4 regions of the Iodobacter fluviatilis genome follow, and region 4 is predicted to be linked to each of the others. Evidence: predicted binding sites of a transcription regulator. Region 4 holds the regulator's gene; each other region holds the start of a gene.
What was found. Region 4 encodes FNR, which switches genes on or off when oxygen is low (the NO sensors DNR and NnrR bind a similar motif). Its sites were predicted from a motif close to TTGATNNNNATCAA; they were not measured.
Positions count from the first base shown of each region.

Region 1 (4,074 bases), 1.2 Mb from region 4:
AGCTTGATCGTCTTCTACCATGCGCACTTCTAGCGTGGCAGTACGGCCTAAAATATCCTTAGCTTTTGAAGTGTCTTGCACCCCAGGCAATTGCACCACGATACGGCCTTCGCCCTGCTGCTGAATAATCGGCTCGGCAACACCCAGCTCATTCACGCGATTATTCAAAGTGGTAATATTTTGCTTAACCGCATCATTCTTCAACTGCTGCAAAGCAGCTGCAGAGTATGAAATTACAATTTTGTTTTCAACAACATCTATTTGGCGCTGCTGCAAGACTTTACGCAAAGCTTTAACGGCCTCTTGCGTTGTGGCCTCATCGCGCAGCTGCACTTCTACGCTATCTCTGGTGCTGACAATACGGCCGTAGCGAATTTTTTTCTCTTTTAGCTCACGGCGAATATCACCTGCAGTTTTTTCTAATGCTTTATCTACTGCAGCTTTCATATCCACTTCAAGCAAGAAATGCACGCCACCGCGCAGATCCAAGCCCAGTGACATCGGCTTAGCACCCAACTTTGTCAACCAAGACGGGGTATCAGACAACAGATTTAAGGCCACGCTGTAATCTTCACCCAGCTTAGTTTGCAAAGCTTCTTTAGCCTTGAGCTGTACTTCAGTGTCTTTAAAGCGAAACTTAACTGAGTTGCCATCAAAAAAAGCGTCTTCAGTCTTAATGCCTGCATTTTTTAAAATATCTGCGGCAGTGTGTTGCAGCGCAGTATCCACTTTAACCGTGGCACGAACACTCGCAATTTGTACTGCAGGGCTTTCGCCAAATAGATTAGGCAGGGTATAGAGCGCTGCCAAAGCAACGGTCAAAATAATTAACAGGTATTTCCAAAGCGGGTAGCGATTCATAACGGGACCCAGAATGCGCAAAAGGCGATGCTTTGTTTGAAAAACAAAGTCACCGCCTATTGGCTTTATTTGTTGTTTTTAATAGTGCCTTTTTCCAAACGCGCAGCAACTGCAGCACGTTGGATCAAGATTTCTACGCCGTCAGCCATTTCAAGAGTGACATACTGCTCGTTCACCTTAGTGATACGGCCCAGAATACCGCTGCTGGTTGCCACTTCATCGCCCTTGGCAAGAGCAGCCAACAAAGCTTGTTGTTCTTTGGCGCGCTTTTGTTGTGGACGGATCAACATGAACCAGAACAAAACAAAAATCACGATCATAGGAAGGAAAGACATAAAGCTCATTTCTGCCGCCGGTGCGGCGCCTTGAGCAAACGCGGATGGAATGAACATATAGGGTCGGTTCCGTGTGAGTAAAGCAAAGCGGGCCATTCTAGCCGCTGAACCGCACAAAATCTACCCAGCTTTTTTGCTATAGGTCATCAAAGCGACTTAAATCGCCTGTGTTCAGTAGCTAGATTAGCATCTGGCTTTTTTAAATCCCAAAAAAGCGGAACTTTCACCAAGCTATGTTGTCACGTCCAAACGCCCCACCTCTATCGCTCAGCTACTTTGCTTTAAAAACAAACGATTAAGCCCACTTATTGGCATAAATGCTGCGATTGACTAGGCCCAAAATCGCTCTAACCAACTCTTTTTATGCCACTTTTCCTGTGCCCCGCAGGATAAAAAGTACTCGGTGTAACGTTTATCGCCTTCCATAATATGATTGGTGAGCCAGTGTCTTAAAAAATGCATCAATTCAAAAGTCACCGCTTCACCTGCACTTAACCGAAGTTGTAGCTCGTTCATTTGGTTTATTAAATCTTCGTGATGTTGCTTATGCGCATCGTAATCTGGATAACCTAAGATACGCATTAAACTTTCTTCCACAGTAAAGTGTGTTCGGGTGTAATCGGCTAAGCGCCCTAGAATCTGGACAGAAGCCTCGCTACCGTGGCGCTGACGAATTGCATCGTGTAATTCATTAAGTAATTCAATCAGCACCTTGTGCTGCTCATCAATTTCCTGGATCCCCACCGATAACTCATCAGTCCACTCAAAAAATAGTGCCATTGCCGTGTTACTCCCTATTATTTAATAATTTGATAGGGATCATGCCGCCGAGGAGGCCTATTAATATTGACGTATATCAAAGTTTGGCATCAGCCTAGGGAAAGTCTGAATAAGAAATAACCATGAAAATGGGCTATTAAGGGCTGCGGCCTACTGCACTCATCAGCGAGTATTTGTGAATATGCTACCCCTTGCAAATCGCCTTTTAATAATGCGCTAGCAGCCTATCGGACTTAAGCGATCGTAGCGAGGGAAGGACCGGTTTGAGACAGATTTCGTGGGTTTTTGAGGCGAATAGCTGGCTATTCAACGAGAAAATGCGTGAAATCTGGCCAAATCCGGCTTTTCCGTAGTAGATCAGTCTTAAGTCCGACAGGCTGCTAGGTAACGACTCATTAGTAAGCTCAAAGCTTAAAACATAAACATCAACAATCTAGCGATCACGCCCCACCCCTACTTTTACAAGTAAAAACATTCTCAAAACTAAGGGGGAATGCGACAATGCGTGGAAGAACACTAACAGGTATACAAAAATGTCTTGGCTAGAACTACGCATCACCACCGAATCCATCCATGCAGAACGTTTTTCTGACGCGCTGTTTGACTTGGGTGCGCTCTCCGTTAGCATTGAAGACGCGCAAGCCGGCACTGATGCAGAAAAGCCAATTTTTGGTGAGCCTGGTGAACCCGTCGATCAGTTGTGGGAGCAAAGTATTCTGCTCGCACTGTTTGATAAAGGAATCAATACTGCACTGATTGTAGCCGCGGCCAGCACGAGTTTAAAACTAGCCCTCCCCTCATTTGATGTAGTGCGTGTAGAGGAACAAGATTGGGTACGCCTAACTCAATCCCAATTTAATCCAATCCCTATTTCTGATCGTCTATGGATTACCCCTACTTGGCACGAATGCCCAGATGCTGGTGCGATCAGCATCCAACTCGATCCAGGCTTGGCCTTTGGCACGGGTAGCCACCCAACCACCCGCCTTTGCTTAAAATGGCTAGATAGTAATCTGGCAGGTGGCGAAACCTTACTCGATTACGGCTGCGGCTCTGGAATTTTAGCGATTGCTGGTATTAAGCTAGGCGCCGTGTCTGCTGTTGGCGTGGATATCGATCCGCAAGCCATGACTGCCTCACGGCAAAATGCCGAACAAAATGTCGTTGAAGTTCAGTTTTACTTGCCTGATGCCGAGCCAACCTCCAGTTACGACGTGGTGATTGCCAATATTCTAACCAATCCACTCAAAGCACTTGCCCCGATGCTAGCTGCTAAAGTCAAATTGAATGGCCGTATTGCCTTATCCGGCATTTTGGCCGAACAAGCTGACGATGTTATCGCTATTTACAGCCAATGGTTTGCCATGAACACACCGCAAATCGAAGATGGCTGGGTCTGTTTATCAGGTACGCGCAAGTAATATGAATGACATCACCCGTTGCCCAAACTGCCAAACCGCTTTTCGTGTAACGGAAGCGCAGCTTGCGGCCCACCGCGGAAAAGTTCGCTGTGGGCGCTGCGCCTTTGTCTTTAACGCCAAAGACAGCTTAAAGAGCGATCCGCTTACAGAAAAAGTCAACAGCATACCTACTACTACAAAAGAGGCATCTCTTGTACTGCCCCATAGCGTGGTTGTAGAGACCCCTCAAGTTAAGCCACACATCGCCAGCCCAAAGCCACAGCCTATTGCCGAGCCGGTAGCCAGCACCGCTGAGCCTAAAGTGGATAATGTGGCGATAGCGATACAAAACTTAGCAGCAGATATCCAGTATGAGGCGATACCCGCCACTGATTCGCATACGCCCAGCGCCAAAATCGCCAAGCCAGTACCTCAACAAGCTGCCCCAGCTTTACCAAAAAAAACACCAAAGCCTGTTACCCCTCCCGTAAGTAAAGAGCCAGTACCTCAACAAGCTGCCCCAGCTTTACCAAAAGAAGCACCAAAACCTGTTACCCCTCCCGTAAGTAAAGAACCCAGCAGCTATCGCCCCATCTATATGGATGACGATAATCTGCTGGCCCCAGCGCCTGCCCACTCCAAATGGCATTCAGTTTATATAGCGGCCATTGTTCTGCTGATGCTGGGCTTTGCCCTTC
Region 1 is NZ_CP025781.1:629,421-633,494, forward strand. Features, by position in the region: gene secD (protein translocase subunit SecD) at 1-861, opposite strand, end outside; gene yajC (preprotein translocase subunit YajC) at 927-1,253, opposite strand; gene C1H71_RS02620 (bacteriohemerythrin) at 1,527-1,976, opposite strand; gene prmA (50S ribosomal protein L11 methyltransferase) at 2,510-3,397, shown strand; gene C1H71_RS02630 (DUF3426 domain-containing protein) at 3,363-4,074, shown strand, end outside.
Region 1: the regulator FNR is predicted to act here: its motif matches at 2,043-2,056, upstream of C1H71_RS02620 (bacteriohemerythrin).

Region 2 (4,074 bases), 2.2 Mb from region 4:
AAAAAAACAAACCCCGCCTTTTAAAAAGACGGGGTTTGTTTTTAGTATGTTAAAGCCGTTTACTTCTTGGCTACATGATGGCCGCCAAAGGCATTGCGCATCATCGATAGCAATTTAGCGACGTAATCACCTTTACCTTGGGTGGTGTAGCGCTGGAATAGCGACGCTGCAATCACCGGCGCAGGAACGCCTAGTTCTACGGCTTCTAGTACTGTCCAGCGGCCTTCGCCTGAATCAGGAACGAAGGGTTGGATGTTTTCTAGCTTGGTATCGTTTTTCAGGGTGTCGGCGGTTAAGTCGAGCAGCCATGAGCGGATTACTGAGCCGTGACGCCATGTTTCAGCGACTTCAGCTAGATCAAGATTTAGCTCTTTTTTGGCTTCCAAGAGGGCAAAGCCTTCGGCAAAGGCTTGCATCATGCCGTATTCAATGCCGTTGTGAACCATCTTCACATAGTGGCCGCTACCGGCTGGGCCTGCGTGAATCCAGCCGCGATCTGATGCTGGAGCCAAGATTTTAACAAACGGCTCCGCCATCGCAAATGCGTCTTTTTCGCCGCCAATCATAATGGTGTAGCCGTTAGCTAAGCCCCATACGCCACCTGATACGCCCGCATCCATAAACTTAAAGCCTTTGGCATTCAGCTCTTTAGCGTGGCGTTGTGAGTCTTTATACATGGCGTTTGCGCCATCAATAATCAAATCACCAGGGGCCAGTAAAGCAGTCAGCTCACCAAACATGGTTTCGCTGATTTCGCCGGCAGGTAACATCATCCACACCACTCGCGGGCTTGGTAATTCGGCAATTAGGCTGGCTACGGAGTCAAAACTGCGGATATTGGCGTGCTCAGCGGCAAGTTGGGTACGCGTTTCAGCACTTACATCAAAGCCAAATATGGTAGCGCCACCAGCAGCTAAGCGGCGAGTCATATTTGCGCCCATTTTACCGAGACCAATCATTGCAATTTGCATTTTGAGCATCCTTGTTTGTTCGTTTTCTCGTGCTTGGCTTGTGCCCAAGCGTGAATATCCTGCAGCATGAACCTTAGTCTCATGTCTGCCAATTGGGAATTATGGCACTACGCGTTGGGCGTAGTGGGAAGCAAATGCCTACAAAACACGGTAAACGGCCTTTCTTACGTTTTTTTTGTTATTTTGGGCTTGTTTTTAAGAAATTGATCCTGATTAAACCAGAATATGTTGCGATGCAGTATGATGAAAAAGTGTCATAAAGCGTGTGGGCTTTGTGGCATGGTCACTCTGTGTGTGGGTTGATTAAGGCGTGCGGTGCTGCTTTTGCAGACGCACGCTTTTTTCTGCGCGCTATTTCTGATGTTTGTTTGATTTAACTTAAAAAGCGCTGTGTCAGATGTATTTAAGCTACCCGTGTTTATCATTCGGGGGTGCTTATGGCCCTGCCACAACTGGTTTGCCCTGCTGGCAGCCTGCCCGCCTTAAAAACCGCGATCGATCAAGGGGCTGATGCGGTTTATCTTGGTTTTAAAAATGCCACTAATGCCAGAAACTTTGCTGGCCTTAATTTTAGCGATGCTCAGCTGCTTGAAGGCGTGCGCTACGCCCATGCTAAATGCCGTGAAGTGCTGATCGCAATTAATACCTATGCTCAGCCGGGGCGAATTGCCGAGTGGCGTGCATCTGTTGATAAGGCGGCTGATTTAGGCGCAGATGCGGTGATTTTGGCCGATATGGGCCTTTTGGAATATGCCTATCGCACCCATCCTCATTTGCATCTGCATTTATCGGTGCAAGGCTCGGCCACTAATTTTGAAGCAATTAATTTAGCGCATGAATGCTTTGGCGTGCGCCGTGCGGTGTTACCGCGCGTGCTGACGTTGCCGCAAGTTGAATACGTGATTAAAAATACGGCTGTGGAGATTGAGGTGTTTGGTTTTGGCAGCCTCTGCGTCATGGCCGAGGGCCGCTGCATTTTATCTAGCTATGTAACGGGACAATCCCCCAACACTCACGGTGTGTGTTCTCCTGCCAGCTTTGTTCGCTGGGAAAACCACGGTGATCGTATGGATGCGCGTTTGAATGGCGTGCTGATTGATCGTTTTGAAGCAGGTGAGCCTGCAGGCTATCCAACCCTGTGCAAGGGGCGTTTTGAAGTGGCGGGCGAGACTTATTACGCCATGGAAGAGCCAACCAGCTTGAATACGCTATCAATCCTGCCTGAGCTGATGCGAATTGGTGTAGCGGCGATCAAGGTAGAGGGCCGTCAGCGCAGCCCTTCTTATGTTGGGGAGGTAACCAAGACTTTGCGCATGGCTATTGATGCCTGTGCGGACCCACGCTATTCAGTTAAACCTGCGTGGCAGGCGGCTTTGGATAAGGTGTCAGAAGGGCATCAGCAAACGCTGGGCGCTTATGATCGGCCGTGGCGTTGATGCTTAATCATCACTCTAATACTGGTGCAAAAAACGCTAAGCCTGAATGACAGAACCAAGCGTAATAGTGTTTAGTTTTCTTTGCGGAACGCTGTGCTTAAAGATTTAGCAATATTCTATTAACAGGTATTTATGAAACTCTCCCTCGGCCCCATCCTTTATTACTGGCCTAAGCAACAGGTGCTAGATTTTTATGCCGAGGCACTGACTTGGCCTGTGGATGTGATTTATCTGGGCGAAGTGGTTTGTTCGCGTCGGCATGAGCTGCGCAGTGCAGATTGGCTGGCGCTAGCTAAAACCTTGCGGGCAGCGGGCAAAGAGGTGGTGATTTCTTCGCAAGCTTTGTTGGAGTCGGCCAGTGATTTATCTAGCTTAAAAAAGCTGGCAGAGGCGGGGGGCTGTCTTGAAGCCAATGACTTGGGGGCGGTTAAAGTGGCCCGTGATTTGGGGATGCCTTTTGTGGCTGGGCCGCATCTGAATATTTATAACGGCGCGGCGCTGGATTGGTTTGCTGCTCAAGGCGCGATGCGCTGGCTGCCTTCTTTAGAAAGCAGCCACACCGATATTGCGGCTATTCTGGCGGAAAAAACCAACGTCATTGAAACCGAAGTCTTTGCTCACGGCTATTTACCATTGGCATTTTCAGCACGTTGTTTTACCGCACGTTATTACGGGTTAAATAAAGATGCCTGTGAGTTTCGCTGCCTTGATCATGCCGATGGGCAGTTGGTCGCTACGCGTGAAGGGCAGGGCTTTTTACGGCTCAATGGCATTCAAACCCAATCATCCGCCTGCCAAGTGCTGTATGCCGAGCTGCCGCAAATGGCCGAGATGGGCATCGATATCTTGCGTATCAGCCCCCAAGCCGCTGGCACGGGCGAGCTGGCGGCGGCGTATGCTAAAAAATGTAGTTATCCCAATGCTATCCACGACTTTTCAACAGCTTATCCACAGGGGATGGTGAATGGTTATTGGCATGGTGAAGCAGGCATTAAGGAGTGCATATGAAACGTTTACAACATTTTCTTTTACTGAAATTACCGGAAGCCCCTGCGGCGTTTGCTTTAGCCAGCAGCTTAAATCTGGCCAGAAAAAAATTATGGCTGGAGGAAGACTTTGCTTGGCTAAGCGGGCGAAATATCCGTTTGGAGGTGCTGGATATTGGGCGAGGCATAACGCTGTCTTTTCAGAATGATCGGTTTAAACGTGGGGAAGGTCAGGTAGATGTGAAATTTAGCGCCAGCCTTGCCGATTACCTCGTGTTGGCACGCCGCTTAGAAGACCCTGACACGCTGTTTTTTCAGCGCCGCCTAAGCATTGAGGGCGATACCGAGCTGGGGTTAAGGCTAAAAAACCTAATGGATGCAACTGATTTTGAGCCACTCTTGGCGTGGTTGCCAAGCAAATTACGGGCGCATTTGCCAATTTGAAGAGGGATTAGAAAAAGTTAGAAAGAATCTGTAGACACAGAGGAAACTGAGAAAACCTAATGATTGCAGGCGTAACTGAACAGGGTTAGTTGTAAATCATTGCAATAAATATCAGATGTTAATCAGTTGATAAGATTGCACAGATATAATGCGGTTCTTTTCAGGCTATTGGGCAGAGTATCAATGGATATCGTATTGCTGTTTAAGTCGCTCATTATGGGCATGGTTGAAGGTATT
Region 2 is NZ_CP025781.1:1,665,220-1,669,293, reverse strand. Features, by position in the region: gene C1H71_RS07490 (bifunctional helix-turn-helix transcriptional regulator/GNAT family N-acetyltransferase) at 1-2, shown strand, start outside; gene gnd (phosphogluconate dehydrogenase (NAD(+)-dependent, decarboxylating)) at 60-971, opposite strand; gene ubiU (ubiquinone anaerobic biosynthesis protein UbiU) at 1,409-2,407, shown strand; gene C1H71_RS07475 (U32 family peptidase) at 2,540-3,415, shown strand; gene ubiT (ubiquinone anaerobic biosynthesis accessory factor UbiT) at 3,412-3,837, shown strand; gene C1H71_RS07465 (undecaprenyl-diphosphate phosphatase) at 4,021-4,074, shown strand, end outside.
Region 2: the regulator FNR is predicted to act here: its motif matches at 1,340-1,353, upstream of ubiU (ubiquinone anaerobic biosynthesis protein UbiU).

Region 3 (4,074 bases), 2.1 Mb from region 4:
GTAGAAACACAGGGCACATAGGTCAATGAAAATAGCATAAAGCTATAAGCGGATACTGGATCAAGTACGATAGATAAATGATGCGCCAAGGCAGTGCCGTCTTGCCCAGCAATCACCGCCAGTGCACCAAGCACCACTTCCTTCGCCACAAAACCAAATATCAAAGCAATCGACAGCTCGGCCTGAATACCAATTGGGGACAACACGGGCTGAAAAAATCCAGCAATCAGAGTGGAATAACTATGCTGCGGATTCGGATAATTACTGAGCAGCCAAACTAAAACCACGCCAATCACAATCATAGTTGAAGCCAGCCGTACAAAGCCCGCCGCCTCGCCCCAGCCACGCAAAAAGATTTGCCGTAGCACCGGGAAGCGATAAGGCGGTAGCTCTAGCGTAAATGGCTCGGTCGATTTAAAGCGCCCACGCAGCAAAAGCGCCGTGCCCATAGAGATAAAAATACTCGCAAAATACAAAGAGAGCAGCACCCAAGGTGCTTGCAGCGGGCTAAACAGCGCACCAGTTAAAAACAGAAAGATCTGTAAACGCGCCGAACATAGTGAAAAAGGAATCGCCAGCATGGTCAGCAAACGCGCTTTTCTATCCCTTATCACCCTTGTGCCCATTAAGGCAGGCACATTGCAACCAAAGCCCATCATCAACATCACAAAACCACGGCCATCCATGCCCAGACGCGCCATCAGCCCATCCATCATAAAAGCCGCGCGCGAGAAATAACCTGAGTCTTCAATAATCGCCATCAGGCAGAAAAACAGAAAAATAATGGGGATAAAAGTCAGTACCGTACTAAGGCCATCAAACACACCATCCACTAAAAAGCCTGACCAAAAAGGCGGCCAAGACGCTGCAGCCACTTTTAAAATATCGCTTTTAAACCACTCCAGCCCCTCTTTCATTAGATCCTGCAAAGGCACGCCAATGGCGTAGGTCAGCTGAAACAGGCAAAACATCATCAGCACAAACAGCGGCAAGCCAAGTAGCGGATGCAAAACCCAGCGATCCAGCATGGCGGTGGGGCCAGGAGGCAAAATAGCGGGGCGATGAATAAAGCGGCTATAAAGCCTCGCCTCGTCCTGATGCAGGGTATTGGATGCGGGTGCATGGGCCAGTGCAATTTGCTTAGGCGCTTGCTGGCTGATCAGGCGATTGAGCGCCTCTTTTAAATCAGGCACACCTTGGCCATGCTTGGCACTGATTTTTAGCACGGGGCAGGCTAGCTCAGCAGCCAGCCCTTCTAGATTAATTTGCACCCCAGCCTGCTTGGCTTCATCGCTCATATTAAGCGCAATAATCAGCGGCGCGCCCAGTGCTTTTAGCTGCAAAGCCAACACCAGTTGCCTATCTAGCTGCGTGGCGTTCAGTACTAATAAAATGGCATCTAGCTCAGTTTTATTCAGAAATTCCTGAGTAATACGCTCGTCTTCAGCCCCGCCACTTAAATCATAAATCCCTGGCAGATCAATCATCTGCACCATAGCGCCGCCCAGCAAAATACGGCTGGAAGCCAAATCCACCGTCAGCCCAGGCCAATTAGCTGTGCGTGCCGTACCACCTGTGATGCGATTAAATAAGGTTGATTTACCTGTGTTTGGCATGCCTACCAAGGCAACACGTTTCATGCTGCCACCGCAATCAGATCAGCCTCTGCCTGTGGTAAAACCAAAACCACAATTTGCCGTGCATCATTCCGCCTCAGCATAAAATCAGTACTAGCAACACGCAGCTGCAAAGGCCCATTAAAAAAGCCTCGGCGAATCACTTCAATATCGCGCTCTGCATGCAAGCCTAGGGCGGCAAGGCGCTGGGTTAAATCTGGAGAAAGCTGGGTGATGAGAATTTTGGCAAGGGTATTCAGAGGAAGATCAGCAAGTGTCATGGTTTCAACAATGAGAACGGTTTTTGTTACAACATCATCTGCCTTACAAAACAGTGCGTCAATCTGCGCGCTGTTATTTATTGATCTTCATCAGAGTGCCCAGACAAGAAAAAAGCCATACAGAGCATGGCTTTTTTCTCAACGATCAAGTATTACTTGCGGCTAATCGCTCGCCAGCCGATGTCGTTGCGATATTGCGCACCGGCAAATGAAACACCGGCCAGAATCTGATAAGCGCGTTTTTGTGCCATTTTAAAACTGTCGCCGAAGGCGGTTACACAAAGTACACGGCCACCAGCAGTTACAGCTTCACCCTGCTCATTTAGAGCCGTGCCGGCATGAAATACATGGCCGTCTTCTAGCGCAGTTGTTGGCAGGCCGGAGATTAAATCGCCTTTACGCGGAGTTTCTGGGTAATTAGCGGCAGCCATGACCACGCCCATCGCCACGCGACGATCCCATTCGGCTTCAATTTGATCCAGCGTGCCATTCACACCGTGCTCGAGCAAGGTGACAAAATCGCTTTTTAAACGCAGCATAATCGGCTGGGTTTCAGGGTCGCCAAAGCGACAGTTGTATTCGATCACTTTGGGATTACCCAGCGCATCAATCATCAGGCCTGCATATAAGAAACCCGTAAATACAGTGCCGTCTTTCGCCATGCCTTGCACGGTAGGCATAATCACTTCACGCATCACTTTGGCATGCACATCTGGGGTGACCACAGGTGCTGGACTATACGCGCCCATGCCGCCGGTATTTGGGCCTTCGTCACCATCCAAGAGGCGTTTATGATCTTGGCTAGAAGCCATGGCCAGCACATTTTTGCCATCGACCATCACAATAAAACTGGCTTCCTCACCAACAAGGCACTCTTCAATCACCACGCGAGCACCCGCATCGCCAAATTTATTATCGGACAGCATAGAATCAACCGCAGCGTGCGCTTCATCCAGCGTCATCGCCACAACCACGCCCTTGCCCGCAGCTAGGCCATCTGCCTTGATCACAATCGGCGCGCCCTGCGCTTTGATATAAGCGTGCGCTTCATCCGCATTAGCAAAAGTCTGGTAAGCCGCTGTAGGAATACCATGGCGCTGCATAAAGGCTTTGGCAAAGTCTTTAGACCATTCCAATTGTGCCGCTGCGCGAGTTGGGCCAAATATTTTTAAACCTGCTTCGCGAAATGCATCCACCACACCTTGCGACAATGGTGCTTCTGGCCCGACAACAGTAATGGCAATATTTTCTGCTTTGGCAAAAGCGATCAATTGATCAATTGCCGTAATATCTATATTAGTTAAATCTTTTTCCAGTGCAGTACCCGCATTGCCCGGCGCCACAAACACTTTACCCACGCGCTCAGATTGGGCAATTTTCCAAGCCAATGCGTGTTCACGGCCACCCGAACCAACCACCAAAATATTCATGAATCTGTTTCCTGTTAATCGAATTCGTAGCGGCCAAAGACATAAGCCACATTGCCATTATTTAGTTGGCCATTGAGCCTTGGGATAAAGGTACCAATCAAAGATGCCTTGCCATAGCGAACTGACGCAATAGGCAAAGGGGCTGGAAAAGGCACTCCGCCAATCACATCCTGACGTGAAATGAGCTGTAAAGACATTCCAAGGCCTGCTGATAACTCACCAACAATCGGCCAATACCAGAGACGCATATAGCCAACCTGAAGCTGAGGCTGATTGTGCGAATCAGCAAAAATCATCCCGTAAATAAATTCTTGGTTATTATTTTCATCAGTAATACGCTTACCTAGGCCGCCACCGTAAGCAAACTCTTGAAAGTCTTCGAGTTTTTCAGCGGTATAGGTTGAACGATCGTGCCAAGAATAACCCGACAACAACAAATCATTCTTACCTTCCCGGTTTATTTTATCCACACGCTGACAAGCAGCCGTCGCCCAATCCCACATATTGGAGCAATCCATTGCAGATGCAGGCAAGGCCATCAGCAAGCAAAGGGTGGCAAACAGTTTTTTCATTATCTCAACCAAAATATTTCAAAGCAGCGGCGGCTCAGCCAGCCTCTCAATTAAACACAACACCATAAACACAATAAGCGGGGAATTTCTTCCCCGCTTTTAAATAGTTAAACCACTCGATTAATGACGGAAATGGCGAATACCTGTCACCACCATTGCAATACCATGCTCGTCC
Region 3 is NZ_CP025781.1:1,518,463-1,522,536, forward strand. Features, by position in the region: gene feoB (ferrous iron transport protein B) at 1-1,640, opposite strand, end outside; gene C1H71_RS06805 (FeoA family protein) at 1,637-1,897, opposite strand; gene purD (phosphoribosylamine--glycine ligase) at 2,050-3,327, opposite strand; gene C1H71_RS06815 (phospholipid:lipid A palmitoyltransferase) at 3,342-3,899, opposite strand; gene purH (bifunctional phosphoribosylaminoimidazolecarboxamide formyltransferase/IMP cyclohydrolase) at 4,020-4,074, opposite strand, start outside.
Region 3: the regulator FNR is predicted to act here: its motif matches at 1,978-1,991, upstream of C1H71_RS06805 (FeoA family protein).

Region 4 (4,074 bases):
TAAATGCGCTTCTAGTTTTGGGTGGGCATCGCCACCATGAATGGTTGGCCTAAAGCCTAAGCTGGCTACCCCTTGATAAGGTTTTTCTAGCCCATGCACTTCAACCACAAAAATGCCAAATAAAGGCGGGCGATTGTGTTTGATTTGAATGTTGGCGGTTGGAAAGCCCAAGGTGCGGCCAATTTTATCACCATCGACTACGCGGCCTGCAATGGAGTAAGGGCGACCTAAATAGCTCATGGCTAAATCCATATCACCCGCTGCCAACGCATTGCGCACCGCGGTAGAAGAAATGCGCGTGCCTTGATCGGCAACGGTGGCCAAGCTACAGGCGCTAAAATCTGGGCTGCCTTGCAGCAGGGCAAAATCACCTGCGCGCTTGGCACCAAAGCAAAAATCATCGCCCACAATGACATGCCGAGCATTTAAGTCTTTTGCTAGGATTTGATCTCTAAAATCCAGTGCGCTTAACGATGAAAATACACGGTTAAATCGCTGCACAATGACATAATCAATATCACGGCTTTTTAGTAGCTCTAACTTTTCGCGCAGGCTGGTGAGGCGAGCCGGCGCGGCATCTGGCGTAAAAAATTCACGTGGGTGCGGCTCAAAAGTGAGTACGCAGGTTTTTAGCCCGTGCTGACGGGCAACCGATTTTAATTCGGACAACATCGCTTCATGGCCCGCGTGCAGACCATCAAAATTACCGATGGTAATTGCCGTAGGGGGGAGATGCGCGTCGGATACGCTTCTGAAAACATGCATGCTTAAGCGCTTGGGCGGACTTTACGAAGCCGTAAATTGTAGCGGCTGGCGGACGTTTTGTCAGTTCGCTTGTGAATATGGCTGATATTTGCTGCGTTTTGCGGTGAATTGAGTGGGTTTTTGCTGGATGCGGGTCGTTTTTTGCCCGTAGGGTGGCGTGTTATTACTGCCCTTTGGGTGCAAATTGCATCAAAAACTGGGCTAGTGTGGCGGCAGGCTCGATATGTGCAGGTAGCTGGAAGGGGGTTTGCTGTGGATGTGCAGCGTGGTGAGTCCGCCCTTGGCTGAAGGCTAGGTATTGCTGGCAGAGTGGATGGATGGCTTGCCATTGAGTTGTTTGTAGTTCTGCTAGTTTACCTAAATCTGCCTTAGGTGATGGCTTGCCATTAGGGAAAATAATTTCCCAGCTTTTAATGATCGGCTGCAGCATGATGTGTTGCAAGAGGGCTAAAAAACTTGCAGCTCCCGGCCCTCCGGCGTGTAGCCAATTTCCCAGCCCAGTGGGGGAGAGGACGTCTAGTAAGGGGGTTGCGTAAGCTAAAGCCGTTGGCTCGCCACTGGCGGCCAACATCCAGCCGAAATGTGCTGCGCATTGAGGCTCGCCCACTAAGGCAAGGTCAATATGTTGCCAGCCTTCTGTTTTGGCCCAGTGAGCGCTGTGTAAATAATGCTCAAAATTGGCGTGGCCTGCGGTAAGGAGTAGCCCCCCAGACGGTAATACGGGGATTTGCGATTGCATGTTAATAGGAAGCAGCATGAGCTGCGGTATTGACAAAATATTTAGCCTGGCTTGCAAAGACTCCAAAATAGCCGCAGGAGCTAAAAAAAGGACTGGGCCAGATGGAGTCATAGGTATAGTGGCTTATTGTTGGCAATTGTTGATTAATTGTTTGAGTGCGGGGGCATCAATGATTTCAATCAGGCGGTTTTGCACCTTAATCAAACCATTTTCTTGGAATTTAGAGAGTGAGCGGCTCACCGTCTCAAGTTTAAGTCCCAAATAACTGCCAATTTCTTCACGGGTCATGCGCAAGTGAAAGCTGCTGGCAGAATAACCACGGATGGCAAATCGCTGGGATAAATTTAGCAAAAACGCAGCAATACGCTCTTCGGCTTTCATATTGCCAAGTAAAAGCATGACGCCATGGTCGCGAACAATTTCGCGGCTCATTAGTTTGTAAAAGTGATGTTGTAAGACAGGGATGCGACGGCTTAATTCTTCCATGTCGGTAAACGGTAACTCACACACTTCACTATCTTCTAAGGCAATAGCATCGCAAGTATGTAAGTCGGCACTGACCGCATCCATGCCCATTAGCTCGCCTGTCATATGAAACCCAGTCACCTGCTCACGTCCGTCTTCTGAAATAACGCTGGCTTTAAAAAAACCCAGTCGAATCGCAAATAGAGAGCGGAAAGGCTCACCTGCACGGTACAGCGCCTCGCCCCGTTTAATGGGTTTGGCTTGCGTGATCAGCGTGTCCAGTTCGTGCATCTCATCGGCAGAAAGCCCAATAGGTAGGCATAGTTCCCGCAAGCTACAGTTCACACAGCTTTGGCGAAGATGTTTAAGGCCTAGGTCGCGGACTGGAATGTGAGGTGTTGTGGTCATGGGATCATTCAATCTATGTACTCGTTATCACCAGTTGCACGTATTTTCTCGCGACTGTGTTGATATCGATCAAGGTTATGGGAAATGAATATGGGCAAGCTGCACACATGCGTTCATAAGGATGAAATATGCTACATCAAAATAATGCCACTGTATTAAAATCGCTTGACTTTGATCGTGATCTAATAAGCCAGCACAGCGGCAAGGGGCCAAGGTATACATCCTACCCCACTGCGGACCGATTTGTTGCAATGGATGCTCAAAGCTATGAGAAGAGTGTCGCTAAGCAACAGCCAGGCACAGCCATTAAGCCATTATCCTTGTACTTTCATCTGCCTTTTTGCAATACGATTTGCTATTACTGCGCTTGTAATAAAGTCATTACCAAGGATCAAGAAAAGGCTGATCAATACTTAGATTATCTCCTGAAAGAGATAAAAATACAGGCGGCATTATTAACAAATCGTGGCCGAGTATCGCAATTGCATTTTGGTGGTGGTACGCCCACGTTCTTAAACGATGCACAATTGGTTCGTTTAATGGAAGGAATTCGTAGTCATTTTGATTTAAAGCCCGATGGTGAATTCTCCATAGAAATAGACCCACGTAAAGTGAATGCAGCTACCGTGGCTTTATTGGGTAAAATTGGCTTTAATCGAATGAGTGTGGGGATTCAAGACTTTAATTTAGCCGTTCAGCAGGCGGTTAACCGTGTGCAATCTGAAGAAGAAACACGCATTGTGATTGAGGCAGCCCGTGCTAATGGCTTTAAATCAGTAAGCATCGATTTAATTTACGGTTTGCCGCTGCAAAGCCAAACCACGATGTTTCAAACGATAGAAAGAGTGCTGACCCTCTTGCCTGACCGCATTGCCCTATATAGCTACGCCCATTTACCCGAGCGATTTAAGCCGCAAAGGCGCATTGATGCTGGGCAGTTGCCCTCGGCAGAGGGTAAACTAGATATTTTACAAAGTAGTGTTAATCAGTTACTTGCCGCAGGTTATGTTTACATCGGCATGGATCACTTTGCGTTGCCTAATGATGCACTGGCCATCGCGCAGCGTCGTGGTGCTTTGCATCGTAATTTTCAGGGTTATTCCACGCATGCAGATTGTGATTTAATGGCGTTTGGTGTGTCGGCTATTGGTAAGGTGGGGCGTTGTTATTCACAAAATGCAAAGGATTTAATCTCTTATTATGCTGCTTTAGATCAAAATAACTTGCCGGTTGAGCGCGGCTTAAGCGTAACTCACGATGATTTGTTGCGTGCTGCCGTGATTCAATCATTAATGTGTCAGTTTGAATTGAATTATCAGCCATTGGAATTATCTTACTTTGTTGATTTTAAAAGTTATTTTTCGGAGGAGTTAATCCTGCTTTCGCCATATCAAGCTGATGGTTTAGTTTCTGTGTTAGATGATTCTATTGTGGTTAGCGCTAAGGGGCGTTTTCTAGTTCGCTCTATTGCGATGATATTTGATCGTTATTTACGCCATGCGGCACCTGCGGGGCGATATTCAAAGTTGATATAAATTGCTTGAATTTGATCTTTTGGCCTTGTTTTTGGCTGGACTGTTAGGCGGAGGGCATTGTGTTGGAATGTGTGGTGGGGTGGTGACGGCTTTTAGCCTGCAGCTGCCTGCTGGACGCCGCTGGCATTACCATTTAGGGTTTAATTTAGGGCGCATCCTAGG
Region 4 is NZ_CP025781.1:3,894,629-3,898,702, forward strand. Features, by position in the region: gene C1H71_RS17310 (bifunctional riboflavin kinase/FAD synthetase) at 1-765, opposite strand, end outside; gene C1H71_RS17315 (hypothetical protein) at 929-1,522, opposite strand; gene fnr (fumarate/nitrate reduction transcriptional regulator Fnr) at 1,628-2,377, opposite strand; gene hemN (oxygen-independent coproporphyrinogen III oxidase) at 2,506-3,912, shown strand; gene C1H71_RS17330 (sulfite exporter TauE/SafE family protein) at 3,944-4,074, shown strand, end outside.